Regions from separate parts of the Serinicoccus marinus DSM 15273 genome, predicted to be linked through region 2. Evidence: predicted binding sites of a transcription regulator. Region 2 holds the regulator's gene; each other region holds the start of a gene.
The links. Region 2 encodes HrcA, which represses chaperone genes, less so after heat shock. Its sites were predicted from a motif close to TTNGCACTCGNNNNNNNCGAGTGCNAA; they were not measured.
Positions count from the first base shown of each region.

Region 1: a site for HrcA is predicted at 1,008-1,034, ahead of groES (co-chaperone GroES). Genes of this name have one in related genera too.
Region 3: a site for HrcA is predicted at 4,898-4,924, ahead of groL (chaperonin GroEL). Genes of this name have one in related genera too.

Region 1 is NZ_CP043808.1:2,336,390-2,342,554, forward strand. It holds partial or broken gene groL (chaperonin GroEL) at 1-489, opposite strand, end outside; gene groES (co-chaperone GroES) at 594-887, opposite strand; gene FU792_RS11090 (phospholipase D-like domain-containing protein) at 1,065-2,399, opposite strand; gene FU792_RS11095 (THUMP-like domain-containing protein) at 2,433-3,683, shown strand; gene FU792_RS11100 (potassium channel family protein) at 3,691-4,404, opposite strand; gene FU792_RS11105 (TrkH family potassium uptake protein) at 4,397-5,725, opposite strand; partial or broken gene tsaD (tRNA (adenosine(37)-N6)-threonylcarbamoyltransferase complex transferase subunit TsaD) at 5,804-6,165, opposite strand, start outside.
Region 2 is NZ_CP043808.1:1,996,462-2,002,626, forward strand. It holds partial or broken gene FU792_RS09400 (PhoH family protein) at 1-97, opposite strand, end outside; gene FU792_RS09405 (MFS transporter) at 111-1,511, opposite strand; gene FU792_RS09410 (16S rRNA (uracil(1498)-N(3))-methyltransferase) at 1,508-2,239, opposite strand; gene dnaJ (molecular chaperone DnaJ) at 2,243-3,370, opposite strand; gene hrcA (heat-inducible transcriptional repressor HrcA) at 3,455-4,474, opposite strand; gene fumC (class II fumarate hydratase) at 4,566-5,972, shown strand; gene FU792_RS09430 (DUF3097 domain-containing protein) at 6,052-6,165, shown strand, end outside.
Region 3 is NZ_CP043808.1:2,667,463-2,673,627, reverse strand. It holds gene FU792_RS12760 (formate--tetrahydrofolate ligase) at 22-1,689, shown strand; gene FU792_RS18570 (sodium:solute symporter family transporter) at 1,686-2,399, opposite strand; gene FU792_RS18565 (sodium:solute symporter family transporter) at 2,306-3,361, opposite strand; gene FU792_RS12745 (universal stress protein) at 3,358-3,801, opposite strand; gene FU792_RS12740 (MBL fold metallo-hydrolase) at 3,949-4,785, shown strand; gene groL (chaperonin GroEL) at 5,042-6,165, shown strand, end outside.

The DNA.
Region 1 (6,165 bases), 340 kb from region 2:
GGCGTCGGCGATGAGCTCGCCGATCTGCGGGTCCTGGGCGGACAGCCCGGCCACCTGGGCGATCTCGTCACGGCCCTCGAGCTCGCGCGCGGTCTCCAGCAGGCGGTCGTTGATCGCGGTCACCGCGGCGTCGATGCCGCGCTTGAGCGCGGACGGCGCGGCGCCGGCGGCGACGTTGCGCAGGCCCTCCTTGACCATGGCCTGCGCGAGCACGGTCGCGGTGGTCGTGCCGTCACCGGCGATGTCGTTGGTCTTGGTCGCGACCTCCTTGGCGAGCTGGGCCCCGAGGTTCTCGTAGGGGTCCTCCAGCTCGACCTCGCGGGCGATGGTCACGCCGTCGTTGGTGATGGTCGGCGCGCCCCACTTCTTGTCGAGGACGACGTTGCGGCCCTTGGGGCCGAGCGTCACCTTGACGGCGTTGGCGAGGGCGTCGACGCCCCGCTCCAGCGCCTTGCGGGCGTCGTCGTTGAACTGTAGCTGCTTCGCCATGGGCGAGCGCTCCTTTCAGGTATGCGGTCTGCGGCCGGGTGCGCGCCGCCCCGGCCACCCCGAGGGGGCGGCCGGGGCGGCGCGTGGGTGGATCGAGGGATCGATCAACCCACGATCGCGAGGACGTCGCGCGCCGAGAGGATCAGGAACTCCTCGCCGGAGTACTTCACCTCGGTGCCGCCGTACTTGCTGTAGATGACCCGGTCGCCGACGTTGACGTCCATGGGGACGCGGTTGCCGTTGTCGTCGACGCGGCCCGGGCCGACCGCCAGGACCTCGCCCTCCTGGGGCTTCTCCTTGGCGGTGTCCGGGATGACGAGGCCGGAGGCCGTGGTCTGCTCGGCCTCGACGGCCTTGACGACGATGCGGTCCTCGAGCGGCTTGATGGAAACCGACACGGTTACCTTCCTTCTCCTTCGGTGTCCGGCGCTGCGCGCCGGCCAGGTGGTCGCTGCTGGGTGGTGCTCACTCCACCGCGACCGCCCACCGCCGTCGCGGGGGTCGGTCGGCGCTCGCGGCTGGCACTGACGTGCCGAGAGTGCTAGGACGAATCTAGGCACGCTGTTAGCACTCGGTCAAGCCGAGTGCCAACACGCCGAGGCATCCCGCGCGGGGGCCGGCGCCCCCGGGTGGCGGGTCGGGGTCAGATGAGGACCTGCAGCGGCTGCAGCACCCCGCTCGACCACGCGGGTCCCCAGGCCACGCCCACCCCACTCCGCCAGCGTCAGCTCGTCGCAGTGCTCCAGGTCGGCCCGGAAGATGTCCTCCATGTGGGCGGCCTGGTCGGCGTCCACGATCTCGAGGTTGATCTCGTAGTTGCCCTGGAGGGAGAGGCGGTCGATGTTGGCGGTGCCGATGGTCGCCCAGCGACCGTCCACCGTCATGGTCTTGGCGTGGACCATGACGTCACGGTAGAGGAACAGCCGCACCCCGCCCTCGAGGAGGGTCTCGTAGTAGGACTGCGCGATGACGTCCGCCAGGACGTGGTTGGACTTCTGCGGCATGACCACCCGCACGTCGACCCCGCGGGAGGCGGCGTTGAGCAGCCCGTGGAGGATCTCCCGGTCCGGGATGAAGTAGCCCTGGGTGATCCAGATGCGGTGGACCGCCCGGTCGATCGCCTCGAGGTACAGCGCCCGCACCGGGTAGATCACCCGGCTGGGCTCGTTGCGCGCGGCCCGGATGCTCGTGTTCCACTCCACCGTCCCGCTGTCGAGGAGCTGCGGGCGGCGCCTCCCCTTGTGCCGGTTCCAGAAGTCGACGAAGGAGTTCTGCAGCTCCCAGACGCTCTTGCCCTCCACCCGCACGTGGGTGTCCCGCCAGCTCGTGGCGTAGAGGGAACCGATGTTGTAGCCGCCGACGAAACCGACACGACCGTCCACGACGAGGATCTTGCGGTGGTCGCGGCCGGAGGCCCGGATGTCGACGAGGGGCAGCGCCGTGCGCATCACCGGGAAGCGCAGCATGTGCACGCCGTCGGGGAAGCGCAGGAAGTCCCTGGGCACCACGAGGTTGGCGAACCCGTCGAACACGAGGCAGACGAGGACCCCGCGGTCGGCGGCCCGGACGACGGCGTCCTTGAAGGCGCGGCCCGTGTCGTCGGCCTTCCAGATGTAGGACGCCAGGTAGACGAAGTCCTCGGCCGCGTCGATGGCCGCGATCATGTCGTCGTAGAGGTACTGGCCGTAGGTGTACGTCGTCAGCCGCGACTCCTCCACCGTGGTGCTGACCGGCTCATGGACCGGGGCGTCCCGGTCGACGTGGTCGCGCCGCTTGCGGACCGCGTCCACCGCGACCACCCCGGCGGCGAGCGTCAGCTGGCCGGCCACGGCGGCACCGGCGGTGGCGAGCGCCACCCGGCGGCCACGGCGCAGCAGACGGCTCACCTTGCGGCTGAAGACACGGGGCATGGCCACAATCTACGTGCAGGCCACAATGGGCGCATGAGCGCCGATCCAGCCGTCGAGCTCATGACGCGGCTGGCCGGCGGCCCCGGGGCCGAGCTGCTGGCCTCCCTCCCTCCCTACGACGAGTCCGACGCGCTGACGCTCATGAGCAGGTTGCGCGCGCAGGGGCACGACGCGGAGCTGGTGTCGGCCGCGCTCACCCAGGCCCGGCTGCGGGCGAGCGGGCGGGCCCGGCTGGGGAGCGGGGTCGACGACCTGCTGCTGACCCAGGACGGCCTGGAGCAGGCCACCCGCCCCCAGGTGACGGCCCGGCGGGCCGAGCTCATGGTGCGCGCCGGGGTACGCCACGTGCTGGACCTCGGGTGCGGGCTCGGGCTCGACGCCATGGCCTTCGCCCGGGCCGGGCTCGCGGTGACGGCGGTGGAGAGGGACGCCGTCGTGGCGGCCGCCGCCCGGGCCAACCTCGCCCCGTGGCCGGACGCGCGGGTGGTCACCGGTGACGCGCTCGCGCTGCCTGTCGGGCCGGACGACGGCGCGTTCCTCGACCCGGCCCGACGCACCCCCGGGGTCGCCGACGTCCACGGCCGGACCCGCCGGGTGCGGGGGCTCGACCAGCTGTCCCCCTCCTTCGAGCAGGTCCGGGACGTCGCCGCGCGCGCCCGGGCGACCGTCGCCAAGCTCGGCCCGTCCTTCGACCCCGGCGACGTCCCGTCCGGCGCGGGCGCAGAGTGGGTGTCGCTGGACGGGGACCTGCTCGAGTGCGCCCTGTGGTGGGGCGCCGGGCCACGCGGCCGCCACGCGGTCGTGGGCCGCAGCGCGGGTGGGCCGGACGGGAGCGTCACCTGGCACGAGGTCACCGACCTCGGCCCCACCGCGCCCCTCCCCCGGGTGGAGGACCTGGGGTGCCACCTGGCCGCGGTCGACGACGCGGTTGCCGCGGCCGGCCTCACCGGCTCCCTCGCGAGCGTGGTCGACGGTCGCGAGACGGCGCCCGGGACCGGCTACCTCACCGCCAGGGAGCCCGTCCCCCACCCCGCGCTGCGGTGGTATGCCGTGCGCGAGGTCCTCCCGCTGCGCGCCGAGACGGTGCGGTCCTGGCTGCGGCAGCACCGGCAGCCGGCCGGCCCGGTCACCCTGAAGAAGCGGGGGGTGCGGGTCGACCCCGACGCGTTCCGCCGGGAGCTGCGGCTCCCGCGCCGGGCCCACGGCTCCGAGGAGGTCGTCCTCGTGCTGACGACGGTGGCGGACTCCCCACGGGCCCTCGTCGTGGACCGGCTGCAGGTCTGACCCGGCGTCAGCGCTCGGACACCGACCGTCGGTGCGGGGTCCGCGGCAGGGCGATGAAGCGCTCCACGTCGCTGATGCGACCCGAGACGACCAGCTCGTCACCCTCCTCGACCACGGTCTCGGGCACGGCATACGTGAACTCCTCGCCCTGCCGTTTGCGCCCGACGACGGTGATCGTGTGACGGGTGCGGACTCCGGAGTCCGCGAGGGTCCGTCCCCACGTCTCCGCCGGGGCGGTGCAGCGGGCGATGGCGAACTGGTCGTCGAACTCGAGGTAGTCCGCCACCCCGTCGGTCACCATGTGGGCCACCCGCTGTCCCATGACGTACTCGGGGTAGATGACGTGGTGCGCACCGATGCTGGCCAGGATCGTGCCGTGCTTGCGGGTGATCGCCTTGGCGTAGATGCGCTCCACCCCCGCCTCGTGCAGGGTGATGACCGACAGCACGCTGGCCTCGATGTCAGACCCGATCGCGACGACCGCGCGGCTGACCGAGCCGATGCCGAGCTGGCGCATGGCCTCCCCGTCGGTGGCGTCGGCGACCACCGTGTGCGTGAGGTCGTCGGCGTACTTCTGCACGCGCCGCTCGTCGGTGTCGATCGCCATGACCTCGACGCCCTGCCGGACCAGCGACTCGCAGACCGCCGTCCCGAACCGGCCGAGGCCGACGACGAGCACCGTGTAGGCGCCGCTGTCCGCGGGCCGCCTTCTCCTAGCCAACAATGGGTCTCTCCTCCGGGAGTCGGTAGTGGCGGTGGCGGGTGTTGAGCGCCAGGGCGGCGGCCACCGTGATCGGCCCGAGCCGGCCGAGGAACATCAGGACCATGAGGACGAGCTGGGCCGAGGGGGGCAGGCTGGCGGTGATGCCGGTGGACAGCCCCACCGTCGCGAAGGCCGAGACGACCTCGAAGCCGAGGTCGAGCGGGGGGAGGTCGGTGAGGATCATCAGGGTGATGGTGCTGGTGATGACGAGGCCCACCGCGAGCAGGGCGACCGACAGCGCCTGCCGCACGACCGGCATCCCGACCCGGCGGCGCCCGATGACGACCTCGGGCTCGCCGCGCACCTCGGACCAGATGACCGCGGCCAGCAGCAGGAAGGTGGTGACCTTGATGCCGCCCGCCGTCCCCGCGCTCCCGCCACCGACGAACATCAGCGCCATGGTGATCGCCTCGGTCTCGTCCGTGATCATCCCGTAGTCGACCGAGTTGAAGCCGGCGGTCCGCGGGAACAGCCCTCCCCCGAGCGCCCCCACCAGCTGCCCGCCCGGCGAGAGGTCCGCGATCGTGCCCCCGGGCTGGGCCTCGAACACCCAGAACGTGGCCACCCCCAGGACCATCAGCGTGAGCGAGCCCCACACGGTGAGCCGCGTGTGGATGGTCCAGGTCCCCGGCCTGCGGCCGCGGAGCAGCTCGCGCAGCACGGGAAAGCCCAGGCCGCCGAGCACCAGCGCCAGGCACACGGGGCCGATGATCCACAGGTCGCCCACGAAACCCATGAGGCTGTCCTGGTACAGCGCGAAGCCGGCGTTGTTGAAAGAGGAGACGGCGTGGAAGAGCCCGTGCCACAGCGCGGTGGGCCAGTCGTAGCCGTACCCCAGGTGGAAGCGCAGCGTGAGCATCAGCCAGGTCACCGCCTCGATGGCCAGCATGAGCTGCAGCATGCGGCGCAGGATCCCGCGGACGTCCCCGAGGGAGCGGCTGCGGGTGTCCACCTGGGCCGCCAGGGACGTGCTCAGCCGCAGCTTGCCACGGACGACCAGGGCGATGAGGGTGGCCAGCGTCATCACCCCGAAGCCGCCGATCTGGATGAGCAGCAGCAGGACGGTCTGGCCGAAGGGCGACCAGTAGCTGGCCGTGTCGACGGTGATGAGGCCGGTCACGCAGGTGGCCGACACGGTAGTGAAGGCGGCGACCACGAGATCGGCCTCGGCTCCCGGTGCACGCGAGACGGGGAGCATGAGCAGCGTCGTCCCGGCGAGCACGACGATGACGAAACCGAGGGTCACCGAGCGGGCCGGGTGCGCCCAGAAAACTCGCACGAGGGTCCATGGTGCGCCTCGCCACCACGAGGAGCAAGTCGCCCGCGCCGGGCCGGGCCGGAGGAGACCCCGGCTCGATCAGGACCGGACCTGCTCGACCGGCTGGGAAGAGTCGGCGGGCAGGTCCAGACCGGACGGCGGACGGCCTCTCATGACCATCTGCGCGCCCAGCGCGGCGACCATGGCCCCGTTGTCGGTGCACAGCCCGGGCCGGGGCACCCGGAGGCGCACCCCGCAGCGTCGCACCGCTCCTGCGCGAGGGCCCGCAGGCGACTGTTCGCCGCCACCCCTCCGCCGATGAGCAGGTCCTCGACGCCGTGCTCGGCGCAGGCGAGGACCGCCTTGCGGGTCAGGACGTCGACGACCGCCTCCTGGAAGCTCGCCGCGACGTCCGCGACGGGGACCGGCTCACCGGCGTCCGCGCAGGCCTGGACCCAGCG
Region 2 (6,165 bases):
CGTCGCGGGGACCGAGAAGGGTCACCATCGGGACCTCGTCGGGGATGACGACGGTATGCGTGGGCTGCGGTGCGGCGGTCGGATCGGTCTGCGTCATGAGGGATCCCAGTCTAGACGGCGGCACGGACAGGCGCCGGGTCCGCGGGACGGGCCCGCAGCGCGCTGCCCACCGAGAGCAGCCCGACCGCGACCGCGACGACCAGGGTGCCGACGAAGGCGGTGTGGGGGGCGGTGGCGTACGAGACGCCGAAGACGACACCGGTGACCGCCAGGACGAAGGCACTGGTCAGCGCTTCTCCCACCTGCAACGAGGAGGAGTTGCGCCCGATCTCGGCCTCCGGCGACAGCCGCATCGTCAGCAGCGAGGTGGTCGGGTAGGCGATCCCCACCCCGAGCGTGGCGAGACCGTAGAGCGCGATGACCGCCCACCCGGGCCACGAGGCCGACACGGACACGGCCAGGAGCACCATGAGGACGGCATACAGCAGCGTGCCCGCGACCATGAGCCGATAGCGGTCGCGGCCCGGGCCGACGCGCGCCTGGCCCCACGATCCGAGCGCCCAGGTGCACGACGCGACGGCGAGCACGGCACCCGCCTGCGCCGGGCTGTAGCCGTGCTCGTCGCGCAGCATGAGCGGCAGGTAGGCCTCGGCCGCGATGAACGACCCGCCGAGGGCCGCGCGCACACCGACCACCGAGGGCAGCCCCCGCCGCAGCGAGAGCGTGCCCCGCGGCAGCAGGCGGCGGGCCGCCAGGACCAGCAGGACCAGGACGACCGCGCCGACGGCATACTCCCAGCGACTGAGCCGGTCGCCGGCGAGGTTGAGCAGACCCACGCCGAGCGCGGCGACCACCGCCCAGCCGATGACGGAGCCGCGCAGGTAGCCCGCGTCGTCACCGGGGTAGGTGGCGCGCAGCGCCGGGCGGAGGACCCAGACCGACAGCAGGACCACGGGCACCACGCCGAGGAAGACCCACCGCCAGGACAGGTGCTCGACCAGGGTCCCGGTCAGCAGCGGACCGGCGAGACCGGGCAGGACCCAGGCCGCGGCGAGCAGGGAGAAGACCGCGGGGCGCAGGCCGTCCGGCACCCGCTGGGCGATGACGACGTAGATCGCCACCGAGGCCAGCCCACTGCCCAGGCCCTGCAGCGCCCGCCCGACGATGAGGACCTCCATCGTCGGCGCGAGCCCGGCCACGAGCAGCCCGGCGGAGAAGACCGCGGCGCCGGCGACGACCACCGGCCGGGGCCCGGAGCGGTCGGACCACCAGCCCGCGAGGATCATCCCGACCACGCTGAGGGCGACGGTGGCGCCGAAGGCCATGTTGTATAGGTGGTAGCCGTCCAGCGCCTCCGCGACCGTCGGCATGGCGGCGCCGACGGCGATGTACTCCAGCGCGAACATCGCGATGAGCACGGTGGCGCCGACCGAGGCGCTGCGGATGCCCGGGGCGAAGACCGCCCCGCTGCGGGGAGCCGCCTCCCGCGTCGTCCTTGCGCTGCTGCTCACCGCCACCTGCCCGAGGCGCCGAGCACGGCGAGCGCCGCCGGGCCGGCGGTGGAGGTCCGCAGGACGGTCCGCCCCAGACGGACCGGTCGGGCACCGGCGTCGACCAGGTCGTCGAGCTCCTCGGGAGAGATCCCGCCCTCGGGCCCGACGACGAGCAGCAGGTCCCCGGAGTCCGGCAGGTCGACCGAGGCCAGCGGCTGGGTCGCCTCCTCGTGGAGCACCAGGGTCAGTGCGCTCCCCGCGACCCGGTCGAGCAGACCGGTGCGCCCGACAGGCTGGCCGAGCGCGGGCCGGCGCAGCCGTCGCGACTGCTTGGTCGCGCTCGCCAGCGCCTGGTCCCAGCGGCGCAACGACTTGGCGACGCGCTCCCCGCGCCACCGGACGACGCTGCGGTCGGCCTGCCACGGCACCACCTCGTCGACGTCTAGCTCGGTCGCGGCCTCGATCGCCTGCAGGTCGCGGTCGCCCTTGGCGAGCGCCTGGGCGAGCACCAGGCGCAGTGCCGGCTCGGGCTCGTCCAACCGCTCCACGACCTCGAGCTGCAGCTCGGACCGCTCCGCACCAAGCACCCGGCAGCGCGCGCCCCGACCCCGGCCGTCGGACAGCAGCACCGTCTCCCCTGCGGTGATGCGCTGCACGGTCGCGGCGTGCCGCCCCTCGGTGCCCTGCAGCCGCGGTCGGTCCGTCCCGAGCTCCTCAGGGTCGACGAGGAAGAGCGGGTCGCTCACGCCTCACCGGCCCCGCAGGGCGTCCCACAGGCTGTGCTTGCGACCGGCGCCACCGCCGGAGCTGCCCATGCGGCCGGTCGGGCTGGACTCACCGCGGCTCTCGGCGAGCTGCGCGAGCAGCTCGCGCTGCCGGTCGTCCAGCTTGGTGGGCACCTTGACGTCCAGGTGGACGACCAGCTCGCCCCGTCCCTGTCCGCGCAGGTGGGTGACGCCCTTGCCGTCCAGGGAGAGGGTGTGCCCCGGCTGCGTGCCTGGGCGCAGGTCCACCTCGACCGGCCCGTCCAGGGTCTCCACCGGCAGGGTCGCCCCCAGCGCGGCGGCCGTCATCGGCACCTCGAGGGTGCAGTGCAGGTCGTCGCCGCGCCGGGTGAAGACGTCGTGCGGCTCGACCGCGATCTCGACGTAGAGGTCGCCGGGCTCACCGCCGAAGGGACCCACCTCGCCCTCGCCGGCGAGCGCGATCCGGGTCCCGGAGTCGACGCCGCCGGGCACCTTGAGGGTGAGGTCGCGCCGGGTGCGGACCCGGCCCTCGCCGGAGCAGTCGAAGCAGGGGTGCTCGATGACGTCGCCGAAGCCGCGGCAGGCCTGGCACGGCCGCGAGGTCATCACCTGGCCGAGGAAGGAGCGCTGCACCTGCTGGACCTCACCACGTCCGCTGCAGACGTCGCAGCTGCGGGTGCCGGTGCCGGGCTGGGCGCCGGCGCCGCTGCACGTGCTGCACACCACCGCGGTGTCGATCTGCAGGGTCTGCTCGCCACCGAAGACGGCGGTCTGCAGGTCCACGTCCAACCGGATGAGCGCGTCGTGCCCGCGCTGGGTGCGCGAGCGCGGCCCGCGGGCGCCGGCCGCGGTGCCCCCGAAGAAGGCATCCATGATGTCGCTGAAGGTGAAGCCCTGCCCGAAGCCACCGGTCGCGCCGCCGTAGGGGTCCTGCCCCCGGTCGTAGGACGCGCGCTTGGCCTGGTCGCCCAGCACGTCGTAGGCCTGGCTCACCCGCTTGAACTCCGCCTCCGCCTCGGGGCCGGGGTTGACGTCGGGGTGCAGCTGGCGGGCCTTCTTGCGGTAGGCCTTCTTGATCTCCTCGGCGCTGGCCTCGCGGGCCACCCCGAGATCGGCGTAGTAGTCGTTCACGGCGTAGGACGTCCTTGCGGTCGTGGCGTGTGCGGTCTGGTCGGGTTCAACGATGGGCGAGGTCGGGGTATGCCGTGAGGTGGCTCACCCATCCAGGATGTCGGCGACGTAATGGGCGACGGCGCGGACGGTGGTCATCGCCTGCGGGTAGTCCATCCGCGTCGGTCCGACCACCCCGAGCCCGCCGGCGGTGCCGTAGGTGGTCGCGACGACGGAGGTCGTGCGCAACGGCTCGTAGGGGTTCTCGGCGCCGATGGAGACGGCGACGGTGCTGGCGTCGTCGAGGCTCGCCATGCTCCCCATGAGCTTGAGCAGGACGACGTGCTCCTCCAGCGCCTCGAGGACCTGCGAGAGAGACGTGGGGAAGTCGCTGCCGACGCGTGCCAGGTTGCCGGTGCCCGCCATGGCGATGCGCTCCTCGGTCTGCTCGTCGGCGGCGTCGGCCAGCGCGTCGAGGACGACCTCGGCGAGCGCGCGGTCGGCGGGGGCCACCCGGGTGCCGGTCGTGGCCGTGCCGGCGGCGACCGTGCTGAGCCGCTCGCCCACCGTGAGCTCGTTGACGACGGCCCGCAGCTGCGCGACCACCTCGGGCTCGAGGGTGAGGTCACGCGCGACGTCGACCACCCGCTGCTCCACCCGCCCGGTGTTGACGATGAGGACGATCATGAGGCGGGTGCCGCCCACCGGGACCAGCTCGACGTGCCGGACGGTGGAGCGGGACAGGCTGGGGTACTGCATCACCGCGACCTGCTGGGTGAGGCTGGAGAGCAGGCGCGTGGTGCGGGAGACGACGTCGTCGAGGTCGACGGCGCCGTCGAGGAAGCGGGCGATCGCGGTCCGCTCGGCCCGGGTCATCGGCTTGATCTGCTGCAGCCGGTCGACGAAGAGGCGGTATCCGGCATCGGTGGGCACCCGCCCCGCGCTGGTGTGCGGCGCGGTGATGAGTCCCTCCTCCTCCAGCACGGCCATGTCGTTGCGCACCGTGGCGGCCGAGACGCCCAGCTGGTGCCGCTCCAGCAGGGACTTGGAGCCGACCGGCTCCGAGGTCCGCACGTAGTCCTGCACGATCGCGCGCAGCACGTCCAGCCGTCGGTCGTCGCTCACCGGTCTGCCTCCTCCCTGGGCACTCATTGGCACTCGTCGGACAGGAGTGCCAGTCTACGGGAGCGGCGAGGGGAGGCATACCATGTCCGCCATGGACAGCGGAGTGCGCATCGAGACGGACAGCATGGGCGAGGTCGAGGTCGCCGCCGACCGCTACTGGGGGGCGCAGACGCAGCGCAGCATCCGCAACTTCCCCATCGGCCAGGACACCTTCGTCTGGGGGCGGCCGATCATCCGGGCGCTGGGGATCCTCAAGAAGGGCGCCGCCCAGGCCAACGCCGAGCTCGGGGAGCTCCCGCAGGACGTCGCCGATCTCGTCGTCCGGGCGGCCGACGAGGTCATCGCCGGCGACCTGGACGACCACTTCCCGCTCGTGGTCTTCCAGACAGGGTCCGGCACGCAGAGCAACATGAACAGCAACGAGGTCATCTCCAACCGCGCCATCGAGCTGGCCGGCGGCGAGATGGGCAGCAAGACCCCGGTGCACCCCAACGACCACGTCAACCGCGGGCAGAGCAGCAACGACACCTTCCCCACCGCCATGCACATCGCGGTGCTGCTGGAGCTGCGGGACCGGCTCGAGCCGGGGGTCACGACGCTGCGCGACACGCTGGCGGCCAAGGCGGAGCAGTATGCCGACGTCGTCAAGGTCGGCCGCACCCACCTGCAGGACGCCACTCCCATCACGCTCGGCCAGGAGATCGGCGGCTGGGTCGCCCAGCTGGACTACGCCCTGGGCGAGGTCCGGCACGCCGGGGAGGGGCTGCGCGAACTGGCGATCGGCGGCACGGCGGTCGGCACCGGGCTCAACGCCCACCCCGGCTTCGGCGCGCTCGCCGCGCGCAAGATGGGCGAGGAGGCGGGGATGGAGCTGCGCAGCGCGGACAACAAGTTCGCCGCGCTCTCCGCGCACGACGCGCTGGTGCAGACCTCGTCCTCGCTGCGGACCCTCGCGGGGGCCCTCATGAAGATGGCCAACGACGTGCGGTGGCTGGCCTCCGGGCCGCGCAACGGCATCGGCGAGCTGCTCATCCCGGAGAACGAGCCGGGCAGCTCGATCATGCCGGGCAAGGTGAACCCCACCCAGTCCGAGGCCATGACGATGGTCGCGACGCGAGTCTTCGGCAACGACGCGACCGTCGGCTTCGCCGGCAGCCAGGGCAACTTCCAGCTCAACGTCTTCAAGCCGGTCATGGTGCACGCGGTGCTCGAGAGCATCCGGCTCATCGCGGACGCCTGCCTCGCCTTCGACGCCGGCTGCGCCCAGGGCATCGAGCCGCACACCGAGCGGATCGAGGCCAACCTGGCCAGCAACCTCATGCAGGTCACGGCGCTCAACCCGCACATCGGCTACGACAAGGCGGCCGCGATCGCCAAGTCGGCCCACAAGTCCGGGCAGACGCTGCGCGAGGCGGCCCTGGAGAGCGGCCACCTCACCGCCGAGGAGTTCGACGCCTGGGTCGTGCCGCTGGACATGACCCGACCTCGGCAGGTCTGACTCGTCCGACGCCGCGACCGACCGCGTCGAGGGCGCGCCTCACCGACCTCATCAGTCACACGCGTTACGGTCGTCCGTTGTGAACGACCGCTATGGCACCGATGTCCTGTCGACCGACTGGCGTGCCCCCCGGCGTGGCCGCGCCCAGGAGGTGAGCGCCGATCCGGGCCTCGTCGTCGAGGACGTCGACACC
Region 3 (6,165 bases), 670 kb from region 2:
ACCGGCTGCGAGGAGGCAGGGATGTTGACCGACGTTCAGATCGCGCAGGGGGCCACGCTCGAGCGGATCGCCGACATCGCGGCGGGGCTGGGGCTGACCGAGGACGAGTTCGAGCCCTACGGGCACGACAAGGCCAAGATCGCGCTGCAGGTGCTCGATCGCCTGGCCGACCGGCCGGACGGGAAGCTGATCCTGGTCACGGCGATCAACCCGACCGCCGCGGGGGAGGGCAAGACGACGACCAACGTCGGCCTGTCCATGGCGCTCAACCGGATCGGCGCCCGGGCCATCACCACCCTGCGCGAGCCCTCGCTGGGCCCGTGCTTCGGCATGAAGGGCGGCGCGGCCGGCGGCGGGTATGCCCAGGTCGTCCCGATGGACGACATCAACCTGCACTTCACCGGCGACTTCCACGCCATCACCTCGGCGCACAACCTGCTCGCCGCGCTGCTCGACAACTCGCTGCACCAGGGCAACCCGCTGGGCCTGGACCCCAAGCGCATCACCTGGACCCGCGTCCTCGACATGAACGACCGCGCCCTGCGCAACATCGTCGTCGGCATGGGCAAGAAGGGCGACGGGGTGGTGCGGGAGTCCGGCTTCGAGATCACCGTGGCCAGCGAGATCATGGCGGCGCTGTGTCTCGCCACGGGGTTGGAGGACCTCAAGGAGCGATTCGGGCGCATCGTCGTCGGCTACACCTACGACAAGGAGCCGGTGACCGCCGGGCAGCTCGAGGCGGCGGGCGCCATGGCCATGCTCATGAAGGACGCCGTCAAGCCCAACCTCGTCCAGACCCTGGAGAACACCCCGGCGATCATCCACGGCGGCCCCTTCGCCAACATCGCGCACGGCAACAACTCGGTGCTCGCCACCCGCACCGCGCTCAAGCTCGCCGACTACGTCGTCACCGAGGCCGGCTTCGGCGCCGACCTGGGGGCCGAGAAGTTCTTCGACATCGTCTGCCCGGCGGGCGGCCTGCGCCCCGACGCCGCCGTCATCGTCGCCACGATCCGCGCGCTCAAGCTCAACGGCGGCGCGCCGAAGTCCGACCTGGGCACCGAGGACGTCGAGGCCCTGGGCGCCGGGCTGGCGAACCTTGAGCAGCACCTGGAGAACCTCGCGAAGTTCGGCGTCCCCGTCGTCGTCGCGCTCAACCGCTTCCCGAGCGACAGCGACGCCGAGCTCGACCTGGTGCGCGAACGCTGCGGTCAGCTCGGCGTGGAGGTGGCGCGCTCGGAGGTCTTCACCCGCGGCGGCGAAGGCGGCGAGGAGCTCGCCCGCGCGGTCGTCCAGCTGTGCGAGCGGGGCAGCGACTACGCGCCGCTGTATGCCGCGGACGCGGACCTGCAGACCAAGATCGAGACCGTGGCACGCGAGGTATACCGCGCCGACGGCGTCTCCTTCGCCCCGGCCGCGCAGACGCAGCTGACCCAGCTCACCGAGCAGGGGTACGGCGACCTGCCGGTCTGCATGGCCAAGACGCAGTACTCCTTCTCCGACGACCCGACGCTGCTCGGGGCGCCCCGCGGCTTCACGATCACCGTCCGCGAGCTGGTCGTCAACGCCGGCGCCGGCTTCGTCGTCGCCCTCACCGGCGACATCATGCGCATGCCCGGGCTGCCGAAGGTCCCCGCTGCGCTCGGCATGGACATCGCCGAGGACGGCACCATCACCGGCCTGAGCTAGGCCCAGATCACCACGATCACCGCCGTCGTGACGAGCAGGACGATCGAGAGCACCCGGTAGTTCGCCCAGACCGCGGTGCCCTGCAGCGCCTGGCTCTCCTCGGTCCAGTAGTCGCTCTTCCACGTGAGCTCGGCCGTCTTGGACTCGTCCGGCGAGGGCCCGAGGAGACTGATGACGACCAGCAGCAGTATCGAGGCCGCCGTGCTGATGCCCGCGGCGTAGAGGAACTGGATCGAGGGCTCCTCCGGCAGCACCTGCGTGAGGATGAACATCAGCAGCCCGAGCGGCTGCATGATCACCAGCGTGAGGAAGGCCGCCGTGGCGCTGATCCGCTTCGAGGCGATGCCGACGAGGAAGACCGCGACGACCGGCGGCACGAGGAAGGACAGCACCGACTGCAGGTAGTTGTAGAGCGTGTCGAACTGGGCGATGAAGGGCGCCCAGATGATCGCCACGACCAGCGCGACGACGGTGGCGACCCGACCGGTGAGCACCAGACCGCGCTGCGAGGTGTTGGGGCGCAGCGTCTTGACGAAGTCCATCGTCACGATGGTCGACGCCGAGTTGAGGATCGAGTCGACGGTCGAGGTGATCGCCGCGATGACGGCCGCGAGGATCAGGCCGCGCAAGCCCACCGGCAACAGGTCGAAGACGAGCGTCGGGAAGACCGTGTCGGGACTCTCGAGGTTCGGGTACAGCGAGAGCGCCATGACCCCGGGGAAGATGAAGAGGAAGAGGAAGGCCAGCTTGATGAAGCCGGCCAGCAGCGAGCCCACCGGCCGTGGTCCAGCGACTTCGCGCCGAGGGTGCGCTGCACGACGAGCTGGTTGGTGGTCCAGTAGTAGAGCCCCACGATGAGCACCCCGGTGAGCAGCCCCGGCCACGGCAGGTCGGGGTGGTCCGCGGGCAGGATGAGGCTCATCTTCTCGTCACCCGCGACCTGCGCCATGGAGTCCCACGACTCGATCGCATTGAAGGTCGCGATGAGGACGATCACGCCGCCCAGCAGGGTGACGGTCGCCTGGATCGAGTCGCTCACCATGACCGCGCCCAGCCCGCCGATGACGGTGTAGATCGCGGCCAGGATGGCGAGCACCGCGACCGAGACGATCATCGGGATGTCGGGGTAGAGCACCTTGACGACGACGGCGCCGGCGAAGAGCGCGGCGGCCATGTCGATGAACATGTTGGCGAAGAGGTTGAACCCGGCGAAGGCCATCCGCGCCCGCCGGTCGTAGCGCTGCTCGAGGAACTCCGGCAGCGTGAAGACCTTGGAGCGCAGGTAGAACGGCAGGATGAAGAAGATGAAGACGACGAGGATGACCGCCGACATCCACTCGTAGGCAAAGATCGAGATGCCCTGCTCGTAGGCCCCGCCGGCCAGCCCGACGAAGGTCGCGCCGGACATGTTGGTCGCCACCAGCGAGAGCCCGACGAAGGGCCAGATGAAGTTGCGGCCCCCGAGGAAGTAGTCCTCGGAGGCGTCGCTCTCCTTGCCGCTCGCCTTCGCCTCGGCGTGCGCCTTCTTCTGCATCCGGGAGCCGACCACCAGCGGGATGATCCGGCTGAGCACGAGGTAGCCGATGATGACCGAGAGGTCGAGCGCGCGGACGGTGAAGTCCGGCATACCTCCTCCGGCGTCGGCGAGCGGGAGCATCACGTCGGCGGTCATCGGGTCTCCTCCTCGGTGCGGACGACGAGCACGGCGCAGGGCGCGTGCCGGACGATGCCCTCGGCGTCGTTGCCGAGCAGGACGCGCACGAAGGCGTTCTGCCCGCGGCTGCCGATGACGACGAGGTCGGCGTCGATCTCGTCGCGCAGGCGCAGGATCTCGTCGGTGGCGCGGCCGGTGCGCAGGTGGCTGCCGGCGACGGCGACGTGCGCCCCCTGCAGCTGGCTGACCGCGTCGGCGAGCACCGGTCTGGCCTCGGCCTCGACCCGTTCGCGCAGCGAGGGGCTCAGCGGCGTCGGGTTGGTCCACGGCGAGACGAGGGCGACGTGCACGACGTGCACCTCGGCCTCGGTATGCCGCACCAGGTCGATCACGCGCTCGCGGGCGAGGGCCGCGCTGGGCGAGCCGTCGGTCGCGAGCAGGATCCGGGTCGGGAACATGTGGTGCCTCCCCTGGGCAGGTCGTGTCGGCGCTGACGGGCCCAGCCTGACAAGCCGGCGCCGTCCGCGCCCGCTGAAATGACGCGGCGTCAAGTCGGCTCCGGGGCCGGGCCGCCGGGGGCTGGGCAGCCCGTAGACTGGTGCGGCATGAGTGAGGCGACCTGGCGAGAAGTGGCTCCGGGGGTCCACGTCCGTCGGCACGAGGAGCTCAAGCTCAACTGCGGCCTGGTCGTGGGGGAGGAGCGCTCGCTCGTCGTCGACACCCGCAGCTTCCACGCGCAGGGCCAGGACCTGCTGGAGGCGGTGCGCCGCATCACCGACACCGAGCTGGTCGTGGTCAACACGCACGCGCACTACGACCACTGCTTCGGCAACGCCGCCTTCCGCGACTCCCAGATCTATGCCCACTCCGGCGCGGCCGAAGGGCTGCGGCGCACCGGCGAGCACCAGCGACAGCAGGTGGTCGACCACCTGCGCTCGACCGACCGCGAGCACCTCGCCGAGCAGGTCGAGAACACCGAGATCGTGCTGCCCTTCTACCTCATCGAGGACGACACCGCGCTCGACCTGGGTGGTCGGACCGTCGAGTTGCAGTATGCCGGGCGCGGGCACACCGACCACGACCTGGCGGTGGGGGTGCCCGACGCCGGGGTCGTCTTCGCCGGCGACCTCGTCGAGGAGGGTGCCGACCCGGCGATGGAGGACGCCTTCCCGATGGAGTGGGCGCCGACGCTGCGCTCGTTGCTCGAACGCCGCTCCGGGGAGACGGCGGACACCTGGGTGCCCGGGCACGGCCACGTCGTGGACCGCACCTTCGTCGAGGCGCAGGCCGAGCAGCTCGCCGCCATGGCCGAGCGTTTCACCGAGGTGCTGGGCACCGGGATCGCCGGCGTGGACTCGCTGGCCAACGCGGGCCGCGGCCTCGGTCTCGGCGAGGACACACTCCGGCTGGCCGCCATCCGGGCGCTGGAGCTGCGGCACTGATTCCCGTCCGGGGACCGGGCGATCCACGGTGGTGGCGCCGGCCGGCCCGGGCGCCTCCGGGCATACCGGCCGCGTCATTTGCACTCGGAGGCCCCGAGTGCTCATCATGGTCCTAGCACTCTCACCATGAGAGTGATAATCCGACCGGCCTGTCGAGGGTCGGGAGCCGGGGAGACCTGATCCCCGCGCCTCCGGCTCGTCCGTCGCGGGCGGCACCCGGTCACCCGTCCATCCGCATGTGGAGGAAGCAGCTCAGATGGCCAAGACCATTGCTTTCGACGAGGAGGCTCGCCGCGGGCTCGAGAAGGGTATGAACACCCTTGCCGACGCCGTCAAGGTGACCCTCGGCCCCAAGGGCCGCAACGTCGTGCTCGAGAAGAAGTGGGGCGCTCCCACCATCACCAACGACGGTGTGAGCATCGCCAAGGAGATCGAGCTCGAGGACCCCTACGAGAAGATCGGCGCCGAGCTGGTCAAGGAGGTCGCCAAGAAGACCGACGACGTCGCCGGTGACGGCACGACGACGGCGACCGTCCTGGCCCAGGCCATGGTGAAGGAGGGCCTGCGCAACGTCGCCGCCGGCGCCAACCCGATGGCCCTCAAGCGGGGCATCGAGGTCGCCGTCAAGGCCGTCAACGACGACCTGCTCGAGATGGCCAAGCCGGTGGAGACCAAGGAGCAGATCGCGCAGTCCGCGTCGATCTCCGCGGCCGACACCGAGATCGGCGGCATGATCGCCGAGGCCATGGACAAGGTCGGCAACGAGGGTGTCATCACCGTCGAGGAGTCCAACACCTTCGGGCTGGAGCTGGAGCTCACCGAGGGTATGCGCTTCGACAAGGGCTACATCAGCCCCTACTTCGTCACCGACACCGAGCGCATGGAGGCCGTCCTCGAGGACGCCTACGTGCTCGTCGTCAACTCCAAGATCTCCTCGGTCAAGGACCTGCTGCCGCTGCTGGAGAAGGTCATGCAGTCCGGCAAGCCGCTGATGATCATCGCCGAGGACGTCGAGGGCGAGGGTCTGGCGACCCTGGTCGTCAACAAGATCCGCGGCAACTTCAAGTCCGTGGCCGTCAAGGCCCCGGGCTTCGGTGACCGGCGCAAGGCCATGCTGGCCGACATCGCCATCCTCACCGGCGGCCAGGTCATCTCCGAGGAGGTCGGCCTCAAGCTGGAGAACGCCGAGCTCGACATGCTGGGCACCGCCCGCAAGGTCGTCGTCACCAAGGACGAGACCACCATCGTCGAGGGCGGCGGCGACGCCGACCAGATCGCCGGCCGGGTCTCCCAGATCCGCACCGAGATCGACAACTCCGACTCCGACTACGACCGCGAGAAGCTGCAGGAGCGGCTGGCCAAGCTGGCCGGCGGCGTGGC